DNA from 2 places in the Pseudactinotalea sp. Z1748 genome. Region 2 is predicted to be linked to the other one. Evidence: predicted binding sites of a transcription regulator. Region 2 holds the regulator's gene; the other holds the start of a gene.
The links. Region 2 encodes HrcA, which represses chaperone genes, less so after heat shock. Its sites were predicted from a motif close to TTNGCACTCGNNNNNNNCGAGTGCNAA; they were not measured.
Positions count from the first base shown of each region.

Region 1: the regulator HrcA is predicted to act here: its motif matches at 2,265-2,291, upstream of groL (chaperonin GroEL).

Region 1 is NZ_JBMPQB010000001.1:373,621-378,037, reverse strand. It holds gene ACO0LU_RS01835 (DUF4031 domain-containing protein) at 1-345, shown strand, start outside; gene groL (chaperonin GroEL) at 488-2,116, opposite strand; gene ACO0LU_RS01825 (helix-turn-helix domain-containing protein) at 2,457-3,116, shown strand; gene ACO0LU_RS01820 (dihydrofolate reductase family protein) at 3,098-3,673, opposite strand; gene ACO0LU_RS01815 (phytoene desaturase family protein) at 3,801-4,417, opposite strand, start outside.
Region 2 is NZ_JBMPQB010000006.1:57,033-61,449, forward strand. It holds gene ACO0LU_RS13650 (PhoH family protein) at 1-945, opposite strand, end outside; gene dnaJ (molecular chaperone DnaJ) at 1,059-2,177, opposite strand; gene hrcA (heat-inducible transcriptional repressor HrcA) at 2,202-3,230, opposite strand; gene ACO0LU_RS13665 (DUF3097 domain-containing protein) at 3,417-4,289, shown strand; gene ACO0LU_RS13670 (hypothetical protein) at 4,297-4,417, opposite strand, start outside.

The sequences.
Region 1 (4,417 bases), on a different contig from region 2:
CCCGAGGCCCTTCCGAGCGAACGCATCGAGGAGGTCGCCCGGCTGGTGCTCCTCACCCGCACCCACTCCCCCTTACCGGGCGACCACCACGGCGCCCTGCTCTGCGATGCCGACCTGGCCATGCTCGCCCGCGAGGCAGCCGGTTACCGCCGCTACACCCTCGACGTGCGCGCGGAGTACGCCCACGTACCGCACGCCGACTTCATCAAGGGGCGCACCGCCGTCGTCCGCCAGCTGCTGGAACTGGACCCTCTCTACCGCACCGAGCGAGGCCGGGAGTTGTGGCAGGAGGCAGCCCGGGCGAACCTGCGGGCCGAACTGGCCACCCTGACAGCCACGCCCTGAGAGCACCGCACCCCTGTCCGCAGGTCCACTCCCGCCCCGATCCTGGCCGGCGACCACCCAGAGACCACAACGGCCCCCGATCCGCGAGGGATCGGGGGCCGTGTGTGTTTCGGCTGGTCAGCCGAGCATCTGATCTCCTCGATCAGAAGCCCATGCCGCCCATGTCCGGCTCGCCACCGCCGGCCGGGGCCGAGGGCGGCTCCGGCTTGTCGGCCACGATGGCCTCGGTGGTGAGGAACAGACCGGCGATCGAGGAGGCGTTCTGCAGTGCAGAGCGGGTCACCTTGACCGGGTCGGCGATGCCTGCAGCGAGCAGGTCCTCGTACTCACCGGTGGCGGCGTTCAGGCCGTGGTTGTTCTCCAACCCACGCACCCGCTCCACCACAACGCCGCCCTCGAGGCCGGCGTTCACGGCGATCTGCTTCAGCGGCGCGTCGACGGCCACCTTGACGATGTTCGCCCCGGTCGCCTCGTCCGCTTCGAGGGTCAGGCCCTCGAACGCCCGGGCGGCGGCCTGGATCAGGGCCACGCCACCACCGGCGACGATGCCCTCTTCCACAGCAGCCTTGGCGTTACGCACGGCGTCCTCGATGCGGTGCTTGCGCTCCTTGAGCTCCACCTCCGTGGCGGCACCCGCACGGATGACGGCCACACCACCGGCGAGCTTGGCCAGGCGCTCCTGGAGCTTCTCGCGGTCGTAGTCGGAGTCGGAGTTCTCGATCTCGGCGCGGATCTGGTTGACCCGGCCCTCGATCGCGTCGGCCTCGCCGGCACCCTCGACGATGGTGGTCTCGTCCTTGGTGACTACCACCTTGCGGGCCTGGCCCAGCATGTCCAGGGTGGCGTTCTCCAGGGACAGACCCACGGTCTCGGAGATGACCTGACCACCGGTGAGGATGGCCATGTCGTTCAGCATCGCCTTACGGCGGTCACCGAAGCCGGGGGCCTTGACGGCCACGGACTTGAAGGTGCCACGGATCTTGTTCACCACCAGGGTCGCCAGGGCTTCGCCCTCGACGTCCTCGGAGATGATGATCAGCGGCTTGCCGGACTGGATGACCTTCTCCAGCAGCGGCAGCAGGTCCTTGACGTTGGTGATCTTGGACTCCACCAGCAGCACGTAGGCGTCCTCGAGGACGGCCTCCTGGCGCTCCTGGTCGGTCACGAAGTACGCGGACAGGAACCCCTTGTCGAAGCGCATACCTTCGGTCAGCTCGAGCTCCAGGCCCAGGGCCTGGGACTCCTCGACGGTGATGACACCCTCGTTGCCGACCTTGTCCATGGCCTCGGCGATCAGTTCACCGATGGCCGGGTCACCGGCGGAGATCCCCGCAGTGGCGGCGATCTGCTCCTTGGTCTCGATCTCGGTGGCGTTGCTGAGCAGCGACTCGGTCACGGCCTCCACGGCCTTCTCGATGCCGCGCTTCAGCGCGATCGGGTTGGCACCGGCGGCCACGTTGCGCAGGCCCTCGCGCACGAGCGCCTGGGCCAGCACGGTGGCGGTGGTGGTGCCGTCGCCGGCCACGTCATCGGTCTTCTTGGCGACCTCCTTGACGAGTTCGGCGCCGATCTTCTCGTACGGCTCGTCGAGCTCGATCTCCTTGGCGATGGACACGCCGTCGTTGGTGATCGTGGGGGCGCCCCACTTCTTCTCCAGAACGACGTTGCGGCCCCTGGGGCCGAGGGTGACCTTCACGGTATCGGCGAGGACGTTCAGTCCACGCTCCATACCGCGACGAGCCTCCTCGTCGAAAGCAATCATCTTTGCCATTCGGGTTTAATCCTCCTGCTGGCGGACGAAAGCCGGCTCGACGCCCGCGACGGACGATGCCCGGCATGCGTTCACGTCACGCATCCCGCGGCACCTCGTCTTACCGGCCACAGTTGTCACTCTCAGGTCGAGAGTGCTAACGCCATTATTGGCACTCTCGGGGTGAGAGTGCAAGCAGGATCGACGACGACGCAGGCCTTCGGTGCGGTATCTCACCTTTGGTCACACGCTCATCACGGCTGCGGCCGGGCTCGCTCTGCGCGGATCGCGCCGCCGGTACGCTGGAAACATGGGTCTGTCCTTCGAAACGCGGACGTCGGACTCGCCGTGGATCTCCACGGTGTGGACATGTCGAAGCGAGCAGGTCACGTCGATGACGGCGGTGGCCAGTGAGACGTGGGGCCTGGTTTTCTGGGACGAGGACGGGACCCCGCGCGCGGCCGTCGTCGGGCCCGAGAGTCGTACCGCCACCGCACCGGTACCTCCGGACACCAGTTTCGTCGGTGTGCAGTTCGCGTTGGGTGCCTCGCTCCGGATGGCGGACATGACCACCCTCGTCGACGGCAGCATCCCGTTGCCCGAGGTGAGCACGAAGACCTTCTGGCTGGACGGGCGAGGCTGGCAGATACCCGGGGCCGACGACGTCGAACTCTTCGTGGACCGTCTGGTCCGGCACGGTGCGCTAGTGCAGGACCCGGTGGTGACCGAAGTGCTCAGCGGGGATCGACCCCCGCTGAGCCCGCGCACGGTGGAGCGCCGGTTCCGCGCCGCGACGGGCATGACCCGCGGTGCGGTCAGGCAGATCGGCCGGGTGCGCACCGCCGCCGGGATGCTGACCGGCGGTGCGTGCGTGGCCGACGTCGTGGCGAGGTTGGCGTACTACGACGAACCGCACCTTGCGCGCGCGCTGCGCCGACTCATCGGCCGGACAGCCCAGGAACTGCGCTCGGGCACCGGCGGTGCGATCGCGCTCGATCCGGCTCAGTACAGCACCTCGTAGATGAGCTTCGTCACGCCGTTGGAGTAACTCGCGGACTCGCGCAGGCGGAGTTGTCGCTTATCCCGGTCTGCCCTGGTGAACAAACTCTTGCCCGCGCCCAGCAGCACCGGGAACACGAGCAGGTTGTACCGGTCGATGAGATCGGCGTCCGAGAGCCTGCGGGCAAGTTCGGCGCTGCCGTGAATGAAGATGCCGCCGCCGTCGCCCTGCTTCAGCCGGGCGACGTCCTCGCTGGATCGCAGGATGCTGGTGGGGCCCCAGCCATCGACCAGGTCGTCATCGGCGAGGGTGGTCGACACGACGTACTTCGGCAGGTCCTGGTACGCGGCGTGATCCTCGGAGTCGCGCCAGAACGGAGCGAACGCCTCGTAACTACGCCGCCCGAACATGAGCGCCGTCGTGTCCTGGAGTTCCTCACCCTTGAGTGCGAACGCTTCCGGATCGAACTCGGTCTGCATGACCCATCCGCCACTTCGGTGGCCCTCCGCCTCGTCGCCCGGTGAGTCCAGCACCCCGTCGAGGGACATGAAGCCGGTGTACACCAGTTCGCGCGCCATCGGAATCCTTTCCATCAGGGGAGACAACGGCGAGATCGCCGCGCCCGGCTCAGCCTAGGAACTGCGGTTCCCATCGTCTTGGATGAAACCGACAGGGCGAAGGGCACGCACTGGTTGCAGTGCGGGCTCACCGCGGTCCCAGACCGGGCATCTGCAGGATCCCGAAGCGCTCTCGCAGCGCCCACCTGGCCGCATGGTGGCCGCACATCCCGTGAACGCCGGGGGCCGGTGGGGTGGCGGCTGAGCACAGGCACACCCCGGGGATGCCCGCACCGTAGGGGTTGAGGCTGGTCAGAGGGCCGCCGAGGATGCGGCGCAGATCCAGGGCACCGTTGCTGATGTCCCCGCCGACGTAGTTGGCGTTCGTCCGGCTCATCTGCGCCGCCGGGGTGCACCGGGCATCGACGACCACATCCCGGAAGCCCGGAGCGAACCGTTCGATCTGCGCCGTGACCGCTTCGGTGACATCCGCCGTCGACCCGGCGGGCACGTGCGCATAGGTCCACAGCGGCCGCAGTCCGTCCCGGCTGCGCGCGGGGTCGGCGACGGCGGGGTCGCTGAGCAGCACCATCGGCTGCTCAGCGTGTGCGCCGGCGGCCACCTGAGCCTCAGCGCGCACCATGTCCGCCCGGGAACCGCCCACGTGCACGGTCCCGGCCTGCCCCACCGGGGCGTCGCGCCAGGGCACCGGTTCGGAGAGCACGAAGTCGACCTTGGCGGCGGCGTTGCCGTGCCGGTACCGGC
Region 2 (4,417 bases):
CACCAACCGGTGCCGCACCACGTCCTTGCTGGACAGTCGGCAGAAGGCGACGTCGTCGATCTCGTCGAGGATCTCCTGCACCACGTGCAGTCCCGAGCGGGTGCCATCGGGCAGGTCCACCTGGGTGACGTCACCGGTGACCACGATCGTGGAACCGAATCCCAGGCGGGTCAGGAACATCTTCATCTGCTCGGCGGAGGTGTTCTGGGCCTCGTCCAGGATGATGAAGGCATCGTTCAACGTCCGGCCACGCATGTAGGCCAGCGGCGCCACCTCGATGGTGCCGGCCGCCATCAGCCGCGGGATGGACTCGGGGTCAAGCATGTCGTGCAGGGCGTCGTAGAGCGGGCGCAGGTACGGGTCGATCTTGTCGTTCAGGCTGCCGGGCAGGAATCCCAGCCGCTCCCCCGCCTCCACTGCGGGCCGGGTCAGCACGATGCGATTCACCTGCTTGGCCTGCAGCGCCTGGACGGCCTTGGCCATCGCCAAGTAGGTCTTTCCGGTGCCGGCCGGCCCGATCCCGAACACCACCGTGTTGGCGTCGATGGCCTCTACGTACTGCTTCTGTCCCAGCGTCTTGGGCCGGATGGTGCGCCCGCGGCTGGACAGGATGTTCATGGTCAGCACCTCGGCGGGGCGTTCCATGGTCGCGGCGGTCAGGATCGTGATGGCCCGCTCCACCGCGTCGGCGGTGAGAGGTTGTGCCGAGGAGGCGATCTGGGTCAGTTCATCGATGAGCCGTTGGGCCAGGTCCACATCGCCCTTTGGGCCACTGAGCGCGATCCGGTTCCCGCGCACGTGCACATCGAGCCCGGGGAAGCCCTCCTCCACGGCACGCAGCACCTCATCACGCTGACCGAGCAGGGCCACCATCGGGACGTGCGCCGGTACGGTGACCTCCTCGCGGACATGGCCGGGTTGCGGTTCAAGGGTGGGATCGGTCATGGGCAGGGCCGTCGCCCAGGGTCTCCTTGCTCGGACGGGGTCCACACATCGTGCGGACCGGACACTGGGGAGTCTACGAGATCGACCGATCCGGCCGAGGTCTGGCCCTCGGGTCAGCGTCCGGAGAAGCGGTCCCGCAGCCGTGAGAACATCCCGGAGCCGGCCGGGGCCAGCCGCGCCTGCGGGCGTTCCTCACCGCGCTCGGCGGCCAGGTCCTTCAGCAGCCTCTCCTGGGTCTCGTCCAGCCCAGTGGGCACCCTGACCTGGATGTGTACATGCAGGTCACCGCGGCGGCCACCACTGCTGAGCACACCCACGCCCAGTCCGCGCAGGGTCAGGACCTCCTCGGGCTGGGTGCCGGCACGCACGTCGATGTCCTGGTCGCCGTCGAGGGTCTCGATGGTCAGCACCGTGCCCAGCGCCGCGGCCGTCATCGGCAGTTCCACCGTGCAGTGCAGATCGTGGCCGCGGCGGGTGAACGTCGGGTGGGACTTCTCCCGGATCTCCACGTACAGGTCACCGGGAGGTCCACCGCCCGGACCGGTCTCACCCTGACCGGTGAGTTTGATCCGGGTGCCCTCGTCCACCCCGGCGGGGATGTTGATGTTGATGGTGCGGCGGGACCGGACGCGACCCTCGCCGGAGCACTCGGCGCACGGGTGCTCGATCACGGAGCCGAAGCCCTGGCAGGCCGCGCACGCCTGGCTGGTCATCACATTGCCGAGGAAGGACCGGGCTACCCGCTGCACCGAACCGCGGCCCCCGCACATGTCACAGGTGCGCGGACCGGTCCCGGGCGCACAGCAGGTGCCGTGGCAGGTCTGACAGACCACGGCGGTGTCCACCTCGAGGTCCTTGGTCACCCCGAAGGTGGCCTCCTCCAACGTGACGGTGACCCGCAGCAACGCGTCCTGGCCGCGTCGGGCCCGTGGCGTGGGGCCACGCTGGCCGCCGCCACCGGCAGCGGCGGAGAAGAAGTCGAAGATGTCGGAGAACGGGAAGTCCCCACCGCCACCACCGTTCATCCCACCCAGTCCGCCGGCGTCGTACTGGCGACGCTTGTCCGGATTGGACAGCACGTCGTGGGCGGCGGCGATGTCCTTGAACTTCTCGGCACCATCCGCTCCGGCCACGTCGGGATGGTGCTGACGCGCCAACTTACGGTAGGCGCGCTTGATCTCCTCGGTACTGGCGTCGCGTTCGACACCGAGAACGGCGTAGTAGTCGCTCACTGATCGCTTTCTTGACTCATCGACTCAGGCGGACAGGATCCTGGACAGGTAACGCGCTACGGCGCGGACCGTGGCCATCGTGGTGGGGTAATCCATGCGCGTCGGGCCCAGGACCCCCACCTGGGCGATCGCCTGGCTCCCGGTCCCACCGTAACCCCCCGCAACCACGGAGGTCTCGGACAGGTGCTCGGAGGAGGTCTCGTGACCGATCCGTACCGCCGGCGAGGCACCGGAGGCGTCCTCGGCCATCTCCGAGAGCAACCGCAACAGCACCACCTGCTCCTCCAGTGCCTCCAGAACCGGTGAGATGGTGCGGGTGAAGTCGGTGTCGGACCGGGCCAGGTTCGCCGTCCCCGCCATCACGATCCGTTCCTCGACGTCCTCCCCGACGGTTTCCAGCACCGCGCCGACCACCTCGGTGACCATGGCCCGCTGCCCGGGGTCGAAGACGTTCTCCAGATCGGTCAGGGCGCTACGCAGGCCGGGCAGTTCCCGGCCGGCGCCCAGGGCGTTGATCCGGGCCCGCAGTTCCCCGAGCACCGCCGCATCGATTGCCTCGGGCATCGCCACCATGCGCTGTTCCACGCGCCCGGTGTCGGTGATGATGACCACCATCAACCGGGTGGACGAGACCGGGATCAGTTCGACGTGGCGCAGCGCCGACCGGCGCAGCGAGGGGTATTGCACCACGGCTACCTGCTGAGTGAACTGGGCGAGAAGGCGCACGCTTCGCTCCAGCACGTCGTCGAGGTCCACCGCGCCCTCGAGGAAACCGGCGATGGCTCGGCGCTCAGCCACCGATAGTGGCTTGAGCGCGGCGATCTGATCCACGAAGAACCGGTAACCCTTGTCGGTGGGGATCCGGCCGGCCGAGGTGTGCGGCTGGGCGATGTAGCCACCGTCCTCCAGCGCCGCCATGTCGTTGCGGATCGTCGCCGGTGACACGCCGAGGTTGTGCCGTTCCACGAGGTTGCGGGACCCGACCGGCTCACGGGATCGCACGTAGTCCTGCACGATCGCGCGCAGTACCTCCAATTGACGTTCCGAACTCATCCCGGGCCTCCTCTCCGCGTGGTCCCTCATCATGCGCCTCATGGTCGGCACCGGCGCCTTCGAGGGCCCTTGGTGCCGTGATCGACCGCCACCGGCAGCAGTGCGGATCAGCACTCACCGGTTTCGAGTGCCAATTCTACGCGTCGCTGCGCCGAATACCCCAGCGATGTGCGTAGCCTCACCCGGGTGAGCCCTTCGCAGTATCCAGGATTCGATCGTTACGGCACCGACGTGCTCTCCGCCGACCCCCACCCGGTCACCGCACCGGTACCCAAGGTCCCGGCCCAGGTGGGCCTGGTGGTGGAGGACGCCGAGACAGGCTTCACCGGTGCGGTGGTGCGGGTGGAGAAGTCCGGCGGGATGGTCGTGGTGGTGCTGGCCGACCGACACGAGAAGGAGCGGGCGTTCCGGCTCGGGCCCGGGTTCTGGGTCGACGGTAAGCCGGTGCACCTGGTCCTCCCACCGGCCGGTGCTCGGAATACCCGGGCCCGCACCGCCTCGGGTTCACGCGCCGTGACCGGCGCCCGGGCCCGGGTGGCCCGGGCTTCCCGGATCTGGGTGGAGGGACGCCACGACGCTGAGTTGATCGAGAAGGTCTGGGGCGAGGACCTGCGCCTGGAGGGAGTCGTCGTGGAGATGCTCGACGGCGTGGATCACCTTGCCCGCGCCGCAGCCGACTTCGCGCCCGGTCCGCACCGGCGCCTGGGGGTGCTGGTGGACCATCTGGTGCCGGGATCGAAGGAGTCCCGGATAGCGGCCGAGGCGACGCGCGCATGCGGCGCGCAGAACCTGCTGGTGCTGGGGCACCCGTATGTGGACGTGTGGCAGGCGGTCAAACCCGCCCGGCTGGGGCTGGCCCAGTGGCCCTCGGTGCCACGGGGCGTCGATATCAAGGTCGGCACCCTGACCGCACTGGGTTGGCCGGCCCAGACTCAGGCCGATATTGCGCGCGGCTGGAAGCGCATCCTGGGCCGGGTGCGGTCCTACCAGGACCTGGAGCCGGCACTGCTGGGCCGGGTGGAGGAACTGGTCGACTTCGTCACCGCAGGTCCCCAGTGACCGGCTCTCAGCCGCGGAACAGGGTGAACACCCAGTAGCCGATCAGCACCCCGGCCGGGCCCGCCGCGGCAATCAGCACGCTGCGCCGTACCACCGCACCGGCCTGCCAACTCAGCACCGCGGCCGCC